Regions from separate parts of the Lactococcus sp. EKM203L genome, predicted to be linked through region 1. Evidence: predicted binding sites of a transcription regulator. Region 1 holds the regulator's gene; the other holds the start of a gene.

Region 1 (8,162 bases):
AGACTTGAAAATACTAGATTATTTTTTAAATGTGACATATTTTTTCTCCTTTTTGAGATGCGGTGCAAATCAATAGAGATTTTGCATCACTGCTACGGTGACATTTCTTCTTTCAAGATTTTTAATCTCCTTTTACCATTCTGAGTGAGCGACACTCAAGATTCATGAATCATTTTCTAAAATGATTATATCAAATCAAAATGCCCCAAAAGGCCTTTTCCGAAATCTCGGAAAAATTTTTTATAAAAAATAAAAAGGGAACTCAAATCCCTTTTATATCTCACTAGTTTTTTACAGATTCATCAAATATTTTTTGATAATAAGCCTTCATCTCTGGCAAACCCAATTCATCAAAAAGACGGATAGAACTCTCCATTTTAGCTTTCCCATCGACAGTTTTGCCTGATTGATGAAGCAATAAGCCAAGAGTAAAGCGAGACATATTACGGCAAAATAAATCCTTTTTATAAGGTATTAAAGCAATATTAACATCTTCCAAGAGTTTTTGAGCAATGGAATATTTATTCTCACTAATATACTTTACAGCTGCTCGGCAAACAATTTGGACAATTTTTTCCCGATATTTTTTAACTTTGAGATAATGCAAATTTTCTTTCCAAAAGTCTTTCATCAAAGAGAGAGTCAAACGGGTATTCAAGTGTTCTACAACAAACGAAAGAATACTTAACTCAAAATATGACCAAACTTCGATATTAAACATTAAATCAGTAACTTCAACTTCTTCTCGCTCTGTCAATCCATAAAGCAAATTTTGAGTCGCTAGAAATATCATTCGATTTCCTTGTTCATTATCATATTTTCCAGCTTCACTATTAATCGCTTTTAATTTTACAGTATCTTGCATATAATTCGCATCTTCAATTTCATCACAAATCTCAACAAAATAATCAGAATGGTAATTGTTAAAAAAATATTCAAACTCAGAAACCTCAATATGCATTAATTCTAAAGCTGCATCTAATTTATCAAATCTAAGAATAGACTTTCCACTTTCAAAATCTGACAGTGATGATTTTGACAAACCTACTTTTTCAAAGTCAGTTAATCTAAAGTTTCGTTGTGTTCGTAAATCATAGAAAATTTCTCCCATCAAAGAGATTGTTCTATTGCTTTTTACCATTCCACATTCCAGCATTTCAATTTATTTTGATTAAATTGTACTACTTTTTAACAAAAAAGCAATGATTGTTTCGCTTTATTTAAATATAGGATTTTTAGATTACAAAATAAAAAACGCAAAGCTTTCAAGCTTCGCGTTTTAGCATATTTACACTAAATTCTCTTCACAATACTTACAAATTTTCTAATTCTTCCATCGCTTCTAAAAGAGTCATTTCTATCTCATCTTTTTCATCACTAAAGAGGTCAATTTCAGCTTGTAATTCTCCTAATTTAACAAAATCAGCGGTATTTTCTTGCATTTCCAATAATAGAGCTGCAATTTTTGCTTCCAAATTGGATAAAAACAAAATTGTCACAAAACGGAGTTGCCCTGTCGAAAAGTAATAGATGTCTTAAAAAGAAAATTCACACTCGAAATTTTATCAGAAATCCTTGATGGAAATTTTCTCTCCGGTTCAATTGATGAGCAATTCTTCTAGTGAAATTTTTTGTGAATACCACAAATATATCTTTTCACGGTCAAATATTGTAAGATGAGTATAGGGATTATTCATCATTTCTGCAGTTTTCAATAGTCTAACAAAACTTATTATACTGGATTTTATAAATTATCTTTTTTTGTTGCAGTTAAATTATAAATTCAAGTTATAAAAATCCCTTTCTTATTAATTAGAAAAGGGTATTCTGGATTCAATATTCTTGCCTAAGTGTGCCAACTAACTTCTTTTTGTTTACGCAAGATGTTGTGTAGCTTATTGCGTAAATTCTTGTGTCTCAAAATTCAGGACAGATAAAAAAGCCTGCACATCACAAAGTGCAGGCTTTCTGAGGGTGTTTCATTAAAATATAGATTTGCATTTTTTCTGTTCTTTATTGATTCTTATCGTCTTGAATCATTTGTCTCACCCAAACTACGACTAGCACAATACCCACAAGAACAAGCAGACCCCAAACGAGTACATTGAGATTGAAGACCACTTTTTGTTGCCAGAGGATGAGTAGCGGAAGCCCAAAGATAATAAGACTAATGAAAGTCGTCAAAATGCGTTCTTGTTTTCTGATTGCTCCTGTTAGCAGGCCAAGCACTAAGACGCCGAAAAAGGTGTAGCTCAGGTTAGATGCGGTAATTTCAATCGTATGGCTTCCAGATAAAACTTTTGGAAGTGCAGCCAATCTGGGGACGAAAATCGCCCCAGCAATCCCAAATAGAGATGTAATAAGGTGTTTTTTTCCATATCATTCTGTTTTCCATTCTGTATATGTGATATTTTGAGCGACTAACCCGTTTTTGAAGGAAGTATCCTTTTTTCAACGTTGATACAGGCCAATCCAACCATTATGATTTTTATCTAAGTAGTTTGCAATTCTATCCCCAAAACCTGCCGTATTCAAAGCGAGTCCCGCAATAAAACCGTTGGCTACTTTAGCACTAACTCTAAAAATAGTCGCAAGCTTGCTGACTACGGCTTGAGGGCCTACCCAATCCAGGGTAAAAGCTAATGCACTCTTCCCAATCGCAATATTCGTGTATTTCCATGAGCCATAGGTTACTTTCACTGTTTGGATGTTTGAGTTTCCAACTCCTAAAGGGACTTCCGCAACTTTGGTGTCATACTTTTTGCTTACCGTGTTATAAACGGTCTTGGTTAAAATCAATTTATTGCCTTCATTAACTAAGGTGTTGCTTTCATTAGTATTTGTGTTGGTTGTTTCAACTGCAACAACTACCCCATTATTCTTTTCCGAAACTGTCGTCACTTTTTCGTTGCTTGATTTTTGAACCTGGGTGTCTGTGTCCCTTCGTCCAGCTGCTTAGTCAAAAGCTGATGTAGCTTGCTTTTTGTCAACATTCGCAAGAACTTGAATGTTTTGGTTATCCGACCGATTTAATTCTGAGTAATTTGAAATTGTCAAATTTATTGTCGGTTTACTAGAAACTTGTGGTGTTTTTTCAAATAATCTTCCCGTGCTCCAGCCAATACCGATCAACAGCAGCAAACTGCTCGAAATCAATACCTTTGATTTTAAATTTAACATAAGAATTCTCCTTTCTTGATTTGAGTGAGCGACACTCATTATTCATGAATCATTTTCTAAACTGATTATATCAAATCAAAATGTCCGAAAAGACTTTTTCCGAAATCTCGGAATTTTTTTGATAAAAAAACGCAAAGCTTTCAAGCTTCGCGTTTTAGCTATTTACACTAAATTCTCTTCACAACACTTACAAATTTTCCAATTCTTCCATCGCTTCTAAAAGAGTCATTTCTATCTCATCTTTTTCATCATTAAAGAGGTCAATTTCAGCTTGTAATTCTCCTAATTTAACAAAATCAGCGGTATTTTCTTGCATTTCCAATAATAGAGCTGCAATTTTTGCTTCCAAATCGGCTAGTTTCTCTTCACAAGCCTTGATTTCGCGCTCTACTTTACGTCGATTCTTTTGAGCTTCTTTCTGAGCTGTAAAATCTTGTTGAGCTAAACTTTCTATCGGCTCCCCATTTTCTGAAGAATTACTCTCAGCTTGTACTTCTTCTTTTTTCTCGACATAATAATCATAATCTCCCAAAAATTCTGTACTTCCTTCGGGAGCAATTTCTAAAACTTTGGTAGCTACTCTATTGATGAAATAGCGGTCATGAGAAACAAACAAGATTGTTCCTGGAAAATCAATCAAAGCATTCTCCAAGACCTCACGTGAATCAATATCCAAGTGATTGGTTGGTTCATCTAAAACTAAAAAGTTATCGTGATCCATTGCTAATTTAGCAAGTAAAAGACGGGCTTTTTCACCACCCGAAAGCATCCCAACCGTTTTCTTTACATCATCTCCACTAAAAAGAAAGGCTCCAAGCATATTGCGAATTTCAACTTCATTAAGTAAGCGATGCTCATTCCATAATTCGTCTAAGACAGTATTGGAAGCTGTCAATCTTCCTTGTTCTTGGTCATAATATCCCAAAGTAACATTGGCACCCAATTTTGCTTGACCTGCTAAAAATGGAATCTGTCCAACAATTGACTTAATCAATGTTGTCTTACCTACTCCATTTGGTCCAACAATAGCAAGGGACTCACCTTTACGCTCGTCAATGTTAATCGGACCAGAGAGACGGTTATCTTCATAACCTACCGTTGCTTCTGAAACGGTTAAAACAACATTTCCAGACGTTTTTTCAGGAGTAAAAGTAACATTGGCCGATTTATCATCACTTGTTGGTGCGTCTAAACGCTCCATTTTCTCCAACTTTTTACGACGCGATTGCGCCATTTTAGTCGTCGAAGCCCGAACTAAATTTCTGGCAACATAGTCCTCTAATTTAGCAATTTCTTTTTGTTGTTTTTCAAAATTTTTGAGTTCTAACAAGAGTTTTTGCTCTCTTTGTTCAACATAGCGAGAATAATTTCCAGAAAAACGAGTCAATTCTCCTCTAGATAATTCTAAGACTTCATTAACCACTTTATCCAAAAAGTAGCGGTCATGACTGACAATTAATAAACTACCTTCGTAATTTTTAAGGTAATTTTCAAGCCAAGCTAAAGTTTCAATATCCAAGTGGTTAGTTGGTTCATCCAAAATCAAAAGTTGTGGTCTTTCAAGCAACATCTTAGCAAGAGCCAAACGTGTTTTTTGTCCCCCCGATAAACTTGAAATTTCTCTTTCCCACATTGTTTCATCAAAGCGAAAACCATTTAAGACAGACTTGATTTCCGATTCATAAGTAAATCCATTTTTCATCCGAAATTCTTCTGATAAAGCATCGTAACGTTTCATCAAAGCTGTCAATTCATCCCCAGCAAGTTCTCCCATTTGCAATTCCATCTGGCGCAATTGTTTTTCCATTTGGCGAAGCGAATCAAAAACAGAGAGCATTTCGGCAAATATTGTCCTTGAGGAATTCAGCCCAGTATCTTGCGCTAAATAATTCATTGTCAAATCTTTGGTCTTGGATACAGTTCCGCGACTCGCTTCTTCAACTCCAGCAATAATTTTAAGCAAGGTTGACTTACCAGCTCCATTTCGGCCAACTAGGGCAATTCTTGAATGGTCTTGTAAACTAAAATTGATATTTTCAAATAAAACATCGCCACCAAAAGTGCGTGCAATTCCATTCCCTTGCAGTAAAATCATGATATTTATCCTCTTCGTTAAATCTCAAAGCATATTTTTAATACTTCGTTTTTCCTTTTCATATGATAGAAAAGCAGTCCTTCTATTATAGCATTTAAGGCAAGCTTTTTGTAGTTCTTCCAAATTTTTGAAATTAAAAAGCTTACCAAATCTGATAAGCTAAAATAAAATTAATATTAGACTAAAATTAATCTTTCACGCAATTCAATTCTCCTAACTTCTGGTGGAATAAACGCTCTGATTCCATCCTCGTTAAAACCAATCAATAGACAGTCCTCGTCAAAAATTAATGGTCGTTTTAGAAGACGTGGATTTTCCTGAATTAATTTAAATGCTTTTTCTAGTCCTAATTCATCGAAATTATAATTTAAAGATGCATATGTTTTCCCTCGGGTCGCAATTATATCCTCAAATCCGTTTTCAGTCAAGGATAAAATTTTGATTAAATCATCTTTTTCCATAACATCTTTTGATAAATTAATTTCTTCAAATTCAATGTGATGTTTACGTAACCATTTTTTAGCTTTTCTACAAGATGAACATGAACCACTAAGATAAATTTTAATCATATTTTCTCCCTATCTATTTTTTCATATTTCTATTCTAACATGAAAGCGCCTTAATTCAAAGGGTAAAATAAATATTTTTTTAGAATTATAATCAATTTCTCATTTTGCGTGAATATTCCATTCCTTTTGTTTGATAATTTCACAAATTTTTGATAAAATTATCACAAAGAAACTAAATATTAATTAGTTTTAATAAAATCGAATTAAATTTTTGAGGTATAACAATGACTGATCATAAACCAAGCAAAAGCTTGCCTAAAGCAACTGCTAAACGACTGCCACAGTACTATCGACTGTTCAAAAGTCTTGTCGAAGAAAATGTGACACGCACAAACTCACAACTTATTTCAGAAAAAATTGGAGTAGATGCTGCCACAATTCGCCGAGATTTCTCTTTATTTGGCGAATTAGGCCGACGTGGATACGGCTATGAAACGAAAGTGCTCCGTGATTTCTTTGGAGAACTTCTTGGCCAAGACCAAGAAACGCATATCGCTCTGATTGGTGTCGGAAATCTCGGTCGTGCATTACTTCATTATCAATTCCAAGATAGAAACAAAATGAGAATCACGCAAGCCTATGATATTTCTGGCAATCCCTTAGTTGGAACACAAACGGATGATGGAATTCCAATTTATAATATTTCTGATTTAGAAAAAAATGTTAAAAAATCGGATATCAAAACAGCAATTCTCTCTGTTCGCAAAGAAAATGCCCAAGAAGTTGTTGACACTCTAGTCAAAGCTGGTATCAAAGGTTTCCTAAACTTTGCCCCAATTCGTTTGAAAGTCCCTTCAGATGTGGTTGTTCAATCAATTGACTTAACTAAGGAGCTGCAAACACTACTATTTTTCATGGGAGCTCAAGAAAACTAAATTAGTACAAAATAAAAGAACAGTTTTTATTGACTGTTCTTTTTCTTTTCTTTATAGTTGAGAAGTGATTGTTTGTTATATAATCCTTCATTTTCTGATCTCTTCTTCCCGAAAACTAAAATAATTACCAGCCCCTACAATAATATGGTCAATAAAATTGATCCCCACATCCTCGCAAGATTTTTTTATTTTGGTAGTAAATATTTTATCAGCTTGACTTGGTTTTAAATTTCCTGAGGGATGATTATGTGCAACTAACAGTCCTACTGAGAGATTTTTTATTGCATGATAAAGAATTTCTCTAGGGCTTGCAGTTGCATGATTAACCGCCCCTATAAAAATTGTCTTTTTTTCAATAATTTTATTTTGGCCATCTAAATAAGTCGCCACAAGATGCTCTTGCTCAAAATTTTGCATTTCAAAAGCAAGACTCAAGCCATATTCTTTGGAACTCAAAACTTGACCGTAACGTTTTCTATTAGTGGTCTGTATCCTTTTTCCAAATTCAATCATTGCTCGAATTTCAATGGATTTCGCCAGTCCAATGCCTGAAATTTCTCTGAGTTCATTAATCGAAGCTTTGCGCAAATTATCCAAAGTTTCAAAATGTTGAAGAATTTCCAAGGCCAAATTTAATGATGAGTATTTTTTTGTCCCTGTTCGCAATAATATCGCTAACAGCTCAACATCAGACAAGCACTCTTCTCCTAAAAATTCTAAGCGTTCCCTAGGTTGCATCGGATACGGATTTTCTCTTAGTTCATACATACTATTATATACGGAAAAATCTGGTCTTTGTAACTGACAAAAGATTAATTAACCAAAAAAGTTCTGATGAATCTCAGAACTTTTTATTTTTAGTTATCATTTTACTGACAGAAATTTCTGTCAGTAACTTTTATTCAACTGTTACTGCTTTAGCTAAATTACGTGGTTTATCAACATCAAGTCCACGTTGCATTGACGCATAATAAGCAATTAACTGTGTTGGAATAACCATTGAAATTGCTGACAAATAAGGATGAACTTGGTTGACAACAATTGTATCATCTTCACGAGCCACTCCTTCTTCAACAATTGTGATAGCTGAGGCTCCACGAGCCACTGTTTCCATTACATTTCCACGAGTATGAGCTGCTACTTCTTCATTATTAGAAATTAAAGCAAGTACTGGAGTTCCTTTTTCAATCAATGAAATCGTTCCATGTTTTAATTCTCCAGCAGCAAATCCTTCACATTGAATATAAGAAATTTCTTTTAATTTGAGAGAAGCTTCCATTGCTACATAATAATCTTGTTTTCGACCAATATAGAAGGCATTGCGAGTAGTTGGCAATAAGTCAGCTACAATTGCTGCAATTTCATCCTTTTCAGATAAAGTGGCTTCAATTGATTGAGCAACTAAAGACAATTCTTTACCTAAATCAAATTCTTTTGCTTTAA
Region 2 (8,162 bases), on a different contig from region 1:
ATAAAAAAATCAACAATAGATATTATTTGCCAATCTGATTATATTACCCCAGTTATATCTCTTGAATCAATAGATGATTTTAAAAATTTTGAACTCATGGGTACAAGGGCAAAAAGAGGAATAGAATTAATAAAGCTTTTTCATGAAAGAAAAAAGAAAGTCAGATTAAATACGTTTTATTCTAATCAAAGTGAAGAGGATATTATGGAGCTCTTGAAGTTTGCGATTAAAAACGAAATTGACCGTTTTTCTATTGCGGACTACTCCGAAGTGACTGGTTTTACAAAAATAACAAAAATATACAATATATCAGACCTGAGAAAATTAGAAGAAAAAGTTAGAAGATATCTACTAGATAATAAAATAGATAATTTCAATTTTTCAGTTGAAGGATGTTTTTATTTTACGGCTTTTCCAGAGTTAATTGAGGAGGGAAAAAATCTATCGGAATTTGAAAATATGTATTTTGGTTGTAGAGCGAAGCATACGAAAATGGAGATTTTATCTAACGGGGATGTCTTACCTTGTATTGCATTTTTAGGTGAAAAGCATACTTCCAATGCTTTTCATCAAACATTGGCTGAAATATGGAAAAACGATTCAAATTATACAGAAGTTAGAGAATTTAAAACAGAAAATAAAGATTGTTTAAAGTGCTCAATGTTAAGAATTTGCGAGGGGGGATGCTATCCCAAATTACAAAGAACATTAAATCCTAACTTTACGAAAGATAAAACTTGTCAGCTATGAAAATCATAATCAAATATAAACAACTTTTTCTATTTAAACTCTTTTTGTCCCTCCTTCCCTATTTTTTTATTAGCATATTAATTATGAATGCTTTGGGTTATAGATATTCTGAGATTATGATTATTAGTGCAATGACGCAAATAATAGGAGTGATTTTAAATCTACCGCTAGGTATTTATGCTGAACAAAAAAATAGAAAAAAAGTATTATTACTTAATAATATTTTGTCAATTATTGCTTTTACCCTATTTTTATTTGAAAAATTTTATTTAGCAATCTTAGCAGCGGTCATACTTGGGATATCAGAAGCTCTATCTTCTGGAGTAATGCAAACTTTTTCTTATGAACAATTTCCAGATGATGTTACATATCGCAAATATCTTGAAGGCAGCAGTTCAATACAATATCTTGCAATATCAGTGATGACAATTATCACACCAGCCATACTACATTTCAATCGTTTTTTACCAATCATAATATCAGTAGCATTTATTGTTTTTTCAACCATTTTTTTATGTTTTATAAAATTAGAAAAAAGAGAAGAAAAACAAGAAGAAAAAATAACTATTAATATAAGGACATTACGAAAGGGATTAAAAGTATCGTCTAAGCTAAACTTATTCATTTTATTAGGAATAACTGTCACAACACTCATCATGTCTGTCAATAGTTGGAGTAGTATTTTATTGAAATATCATTATTTTCCACTTAAGTATTTAGGGCTTGTTTTGTTTACTTTTAATGTATGTATGGCAATTGGGAGTCGAATAAAGTGGAAAAAATTATCGATAGTTATGCTATTACCATTAATATCAATTCTTTTATTTTTTACAAAATCGGTATTTACTACTATTGTTTTATTTTCTATTTTTAGATTAATAAATGGTGGCTATAATAACTTTTTCATTGGGGAATTTAATAAACTAATAAAAAATAATCGAGTAGTTTTCTGGTCAATATATGATACATTTTTATCTCTGTTTTTTATTTTTGCTGATTTATCAAGCGGTCTAATTGCCCAAAATTTAACTGTAGAATTTATTTATTTAATATTTGGTCTGATTTCCTTACTTATTCTCCTAATTTATCTTTTAGCTAGAAAAAATATTTATTTTAGAAAAATAAAAAACTACTGACAGAAAAGCTGTCAGTAGTTTTTTTATCTAGTTTACAAGCTAAAAGCAAAGTTGTATAATAATTTCAAATAATTTAATAAATTTGGAATATATGACAAAGGGAAAATGAAATGGAAAAAAATTTAAAAACCGGAATAATAATTGCTTTTATCAGAGAAACGAAGCATCTGAAATTAAAAGAAATGACTGGTGGCGATTTTTCAGAATCTCAGCTCGCAAAATTTGAAAAAGGAGAAACAGAGATTACGGTGGGTAAACTATTTACCGTTTTAGAAAACTCAAATGTCTATTTAGATGAATTTCAAAACCTTTATAACGAATATGAACAATCAGATGAATACAACTACCGTCACGAGTTGGCTGTGGCTTATGCGCAAAAAAATATCAAAGTAATAAAGGAAATTCAAAATTTTTGGGAAGAAAAATGCCAACAGAAACCTGATAATAAATTTTATCAGATTAATAAAATAGTGGTTAAAATCAACTTAGCAATGGCAAAAGGTTCTACTGTTTTTAAGGAAGATACTGACTTTTTGATGAACTACCTTGAATCTATCAGCGAATGGGGACGCTATGAACTATGGATTTTTGGGAATTGTCTTCGACATTTTGATGATAATGCTTTAGAGTATTATGGAATGCAAATTTTAGGAAAAGCAAATTATTATCACTCAATTCATCTCAATCAGCAGATCGTAATAAGAACATTTTTAAATCTTATTGATACTTGGTTACGTCGAGAAAATTTGATGCAAGCTTTTAAATATATCAATCACTTAAATGAAATAGGAATAAGTATCAATTTTTTCTATGAAAAAATTATTTTAAAATATCATGAAGCTCATTATAAAGTATTGCAAAAACAAAACGGAGCGATTGAAGAAATGAAAAAACACGCGCAAACCTTGGGAGATTACGGTTACTCAGTAGAAGCAAAAGCTCTTTTTGAAGAAATTGAAAAATTATAATCCTTTGACATTAATTTATATTCTATTAAAAAAGCGCCCAGATAAATTTATATGGGCGTTTTAATTACTTTCATCAATAGATTATTAGTATTGGTCTAACAAGAGTTGTTTAATCTCTTCAATACGTGGTTGACGAGGATTAGCAGGAGTACATTGATCATCATAAACAAGGTCAGCCAATTTATCAAGTTCACGTTCAAGGTGAGCTTTATCGACACCATTTCCTGAAAGGGTGATATTAATATCAATGCTATCAGTCAGTTTCTTAAGTTCAGCAACCAGAGCTTGCACAGCTTTTTCATCTGAATCATCTTTACCAGCAAATCCCATGAAGCGTGAAATTTCAGCGTAGTCCTCTTGAGCACGATATGTTTCATAACGTGGGTAAGGGGTACGTTTAACGTTTCCTGTTACAGCGTTAAATTTAATGACATGTGGCATAGCGATGGCAATGGCAAGACCATGAGGAAGTCCAAATTCACCACCAATTTTATGAGCAAGTGAGTGGTTAATTCCAAGGAAAGCATTAGCGAAGGCCATACCAGCGAGTGTTGCAGCATTGTGCATATTTTCGCGGGCTTTTTGTCCTTCTTTAGTTGGATGCGCTGGGTCATAATGATAAGACTCAGTCAAGTTTTCAAAGATAAGTTTGATCGCTTGAAGTGAAATTGGTTTTGTATAGTCAGAAGACATAACAGAAACGTAAGATTCAAGCGCGTGTGACATCGCATCAATACCAGACCAAGAAACAGTACGTTTTGGTACAGTCATAACAAACTCAGGGTCAACAATGGCAACTTGTGGTGTTAATTGGTAGTCAGCAAGTGGGTACTTAACATGAGTTTCATCATCAGTGATAACTGCAAATGGAGTCACTTCAGAACCAGTACCAGAAGTAGTAGGAATTGCAACCATTTGTGCTTTATGTGGATGGTAGAATTTAATAATACGTTTACGAATATCGACAAATTTTTGAGCTAATTCTTGGAAAAGTTCTTTCAAACTTGCATCATCAGAAAGGTCAGCTTCACCACGAGCATCATATTCATAAATCAAACGACCAATCTTACCAGCATCGAGAGCAGAACCACCACCAAGACAGATGACAGTGTCAGGTTCAAATTGTTTCATTTGACGAGCGATTGCAATTGCTTCGCTCAAAGTTGGGTCAGGTTGAACAGAGCCATAAATGCTTGTTTCAACTTGAGTTGGGCGGATAGCAAGTTGTTCCAAAACTTTATCAACGAAACCAAATTTAACCATACCAGGGTCAGCAACGATGAAAGCTTTGTGAACGTGTGGCAATTCTTGTAAGTAAGAAATTGCATTTTTTTCGTAGTAAATTTCTTTTGGCAAACGAACCCATTGTGGGCGATTACGACGTTTAGCCACTGTTTTAACATTCAATAGATCGTATGTACTCAAATTGTGTGAAAGTGAATTTTTCCCCCATGAACCAGTTCCAAGTGTAAGTGATGGACGCATTGCATCAGTATAGATATCTCCGACCCCACCAATAGAATCTGGTTGGTTAACGAGGATACGAGAAGCTTCAACTTTTTCGCCATATTCTTTAACGAATGGATCATCCATTGCACCGATTTGAATTGCAGCATTATGTCCAGCACCTTGATAAGCAAGTAAGCTACGTACAATCTCAATTCCTTCTTCACGTGTTTCAGCTTTGTAGATTGAAAGCAAAGGAGAAAGTTTTTCAGAAGAAAGTGCTTCACCAATATTTTTCTTATCAAGTTCAAAAAGAAGGACATCTTTATCTTTAGGAACTTTGACACCAGCTTGTTCAGCAATCCATTGACCAGAACGACCGGCAACAGGACCAGTTACTCCAAAACCTTCACCAGCACGTTCAACAAAAACGAAACTTTCAATAGCTTTGTAGTCTTTTTTAGGAACCATATAAGCGCCTTGTTCTTGCATTTTAGCAATAAATTCATCATAAACTGAAGCATCAATAACAGCTGAATTTTCAGTGGCACAAATCATCCCATTATCAAAACGTTTTGAAAGCAAAAGGTCTTCAACGGCACGTTCAATATTTGCAGTAGCATCAACATAAACAGCACCATTACCAGCTCCAACACCAAGTGAAGGGTTACCAGATTTGAGTGCGGCGTTTACCATTCCTGGGCCACCAGTTGCAAGGATTGTTGCAAGTCCACGGTTTTGAATCAAGGCGGTAGTCATGTCAAGGCTTGGTACTTCAATCCATTGAATAAAGTCTTCCGGTGCACCAGCTTCAATTGCAGCATCGTAAACAATTTTTGCTGCATGGCTTGAACATTTTTGAGCTTGAGGGTGGAAAGCGAAAACAATAGCATTACGTGTTTTTGCAGTCAATAAAGATTTAAAGATTGCTGTTGATGTTGGATTAGTTGTTGGAACGATACCAGCAAGTACACCGAGAGGGCTTGCGATTTCAACAGATCCAGCAACCTTGTTTTCAGAAATGACACCAACAGTTTTGTCATTTTTAATTGCGTTATAAACAGATTCAGAAGCAAAGTGGTTTTTGGTATCTTTGTCTTCGACAACACCACGACCAGTTTCGTTAACGGCTTCATGAGCGAGTTCTAGAGAATGTTTGCTTGCTGCAAGAGCCATTGCAGCGACAATAGTATCGACTTGAGTTTGTGTATATCCTTCAAATTTAAGAACAGCAGCTTGTGCTTTTTTGACTAATTTGTCAGTATAAGCAACAGCTTCTTGGAATTTTGCGGCTTTTTCTTCAGCGCTTAAAACTTTCTTTGCAGCTGGAGCGGCTTTTTTAGTTGCCATATTTGTAGGTTCTCCTTTGTGATTTCATTCACTTTCTTTTACGTGAATAGTTTAACAAAGTTTTTTATAGATGTCAAGCAATATTGTGATGGTTTTTACAAAAACACTCATCAAAAGTTTAGAAAACGGTTTATAACAAGCTTTACTGAAGAAAAAAAGATTGCTAATTCTTTGAGAGAAATTAGCAATCTTTTTTAGTTTATCAGTCAAACTTTGTGAAAAAATAAATTTTTATAGTGGTAAAACACAAGTGATTTCAGGAGCGTAAAAATCTTTTTGTTCCAAAGTTAAAGTACCGGTTTTTTTATCTCGCAAGAAAAGAGATAAATTATCAGATTCTTGATGAGCGACAATGATATAATCTTCAGTTTTGTTGAAATTAAAATCGCGAGGGATATGACCTTCAGTATTTGTCCAGCCAATAGTTTCAAGTTTTGTACCAAGAGGACTTACTTTGTAAGTTGTCAAAGAATCATGTCCACGATTAGAAGTATAGAGGAATTTACCGTCAGATGAAATACGGATGGCAGCAACACCATTTGCTCCATGATAATCTTCAGGTAGGGTGCTAATTGTTTGAAGACGAGCAAAGCGTCCTTTTTCTTCATTGTAACTTAAAACTTCAATTGTTGAATTTAACTCTCCAACCAAATAAGCGATTTTACCATTTGGATGGAAAGTAATATGACGAGCACCCATTCCTTTTTCTGTCCGATAAATTGTAGCAATATTGAGTTTACCTTCACCAATGACATCATAAACAGTGACTTCATCTGTTCCCAAATCACAGGTGACAAGTCGTCCGTCAGGAGTCAAATCAGAATAATGAACGTGTGAGCTAGCTTGTTCAGGACGTGGTCCAGAACCGGTATGTTTTACTGTATCCGTTAATCTGAGTGAGCCATTAGCTTGAATCTTATAAACACGAACTTCTCCAAGATGATAGTTCGCTCCGTAAACTAATTGTCGCGCTTCGTCCACGGCAACATAGCAGAGTGGAGCTCCCGTGGTTGTGACATTTCCGAGATGAGTAGCAGTTTCGCCATCAAAATCAAAGGCGGCGATTCCTCCACCATTACTATCTGCTGCACAAGTATAGAGGTGTCCCTTTTCATCGAGAGTGATATAAGTAGGGTTTTGAACCGCAGCGACTTCATTTAATGATGATAATTCAGCAGCTTTAGTGTCCAAAAGAACACTATATACGCCTTTAGATACACGTTTTGTATAGCCGCCTAAAAGGATTTTTTCTTTCATATTTCTCTCCTCACAAACTAATTTATTTACTATAATTATTTTATCACAAAAAAAGCGGTTTCAGCAAAAATATTAATTTTTTCTTAGAAAAAAATTTAAAAACTTACTCTTTTAGTGATTATAGAGCCTAAATTAACAATTAAATTTGTCAGATAATAGGAGTGGTTAGAAAAATAGATTTACTGAACAATAGAAGCGTGAATAGATACTTGCAAAAATAGGTCAAACAATGTATAATGATAGAGTTGCTATGCAACCATCTCGCATTTCGTCTCGACAAAGTCGTAGTGTACACAAGTATTGCGGCTGCGGATGACAGATGAAAGAGGAAAAACTATTTTAAAAGGAGACATTAACATGTCAGTTATTTCAATGAAACAACTTCTTGAAGCTGGTGTTCACTTCGGTCACCAAACTCGTCGTTGGAACCCAAAAATGAAACCATACATCTTCACAGAACGTAATGGTATTCACGTTATCGACCTTCAAAAAACTGTAAAACTTGTTGACGATGCTTACAACTATGTAAAAAACGCTTCACAAGAAGGTGCAGTAGTTCTTTTTGTTGGTACTAAAAAACAAGCTGCAGAAGCAGTTAAAGAAGAAGCTCTCCGCGCTGGTCAATACTACGTAAACCACCGTTGGTTGGGTGGTATGCTCACTAACTGGAACACTATCCAAACACGTGTGACACGCCTTAAAGAAATCAACAAAATGGAAGAAGAAGGAACTTTCGAAGTTTTACCTAAGAAAGAAGTAGTTCTTCTTAACAAAGAACGCGAACGCCTTGAAAAATTCATCGGTGGTATCGCTGATATGCCTCGTATTCCAGATGTTATGTACATCGTTGACCCACATGCTGAACAAATCGCAGTTAAAGAAGCTAAAACTTTGGGAATCCCAGTTGTAGCAATGGTTGACACAAACGCAGATCCAGAACCAATCGACGTAGTTATCCCTGCAAATGATGATGCTATCCGTGCTGTTAAATTGATTACAGCTAAAATGGCAGACGCTATCATTGAAGGACGTCAAGGTGAAGATGCAGCGGATGATTTCGTAGCAGAAGAAGCAGCTTCAGAAGAATCACTTGAAGAACTTGCTGAAATCGTTGAAGGTAAATAATTTTAACTTCAACTTATACTAATTAAGTAACTACAACAGGCGAGGCCTTACGCCTCGCCTGTTTTTTTAAATAAAACTACTGTCAATACTGACAGAAAAAAACACATAGGAGATTTACAAAATGGCAGTA

The links. Region 1 encodes Rex, which represses fermentation and respiration genes when NADH is low (regulators of the CRP and FNR family bind a similar motif). Its sites were predicted from a motif close to TTGTGAANTANTTCACAA; they were not measured.
Region 2: the regulator Rex is predicted to act here: its motif matches at 5,734-5,751, upstream of adhE (bifunctional acetaldehyde-CoA/alcohol dehydrogenase).

What each region holds. Positions count from the first base shown of each region.
Region 1 covers NZ_JAALEQ010000003.1:104,210-112,371, forward strand. The annotation lists gene HFD15_RS06305 (hypothetical protein) at 1-38, opposite strand, end outside; gene HFD15_RS06310 (XRE/MutR family transcriptional regulator) at 284-1,141, opposite strand; gene HFD15_RS06315 (hypothetical protein) at 1,314-1,499, opposite strand; gene HFD15_RS06320 (hypothetical protein) at 2,014-2,316, opposite strand; gene HFD15_RS14265 (hypothetical protein) at 2,452-2,901, opposite strand; gene HFD15_RS14270 (hypothetical protein) at 2,956-3,180, opposite strand; gene HFD15_RS06330 (ABC-F family ATP-binding cassette domain-containing protein) at 3,368-5,275, opposite strand; gene HFD15_RS06335 (Spx/MgsR family RNA polymerase-binding regulatory protein) at 5,452-5,844, opposite strand; gene HFD15_RS06340 (redox-sensing transcriptional repressor Rex) at 6,069-6,719, shown strand; gene radC (DNA repair protein RadC) at 6,807-7,487, opposite strand; gene glmS (glutamine--fructose-6-phosphate transaminase (isomerizing)) at 7,618-8,162, opposite strand, start outside.
Region 2 covers NZ_JAALEQ010000013.1:22,767-30,928, forward strand. The annotation lists gene kwcM (KxxxW cyclic peptide radical SAM maturase) at 1-750, shown strand, start outside; gene HFD15_RS12750 (MFS transporter) at 747-1,886, shown strand; gene HFD15_RS12755 (Rgg/GadR/MutR family transcriptional regulator) at 1,997-2,854, shown strand; gene adhE (bifunctional acetaldehyde-CoA/alcohol dehydrogenase) at 2,939-5,650, opposite strand; gene HFD15_RS12765 (lactonase family protein) at 5,882-6,907, opposite strand; gene rpsB (30S ribosomal protein S2) at 7,265-8,032, shown strand; gene tsf (translation elongation factor Ts) at 8,154-8,162, shown strand, end outside.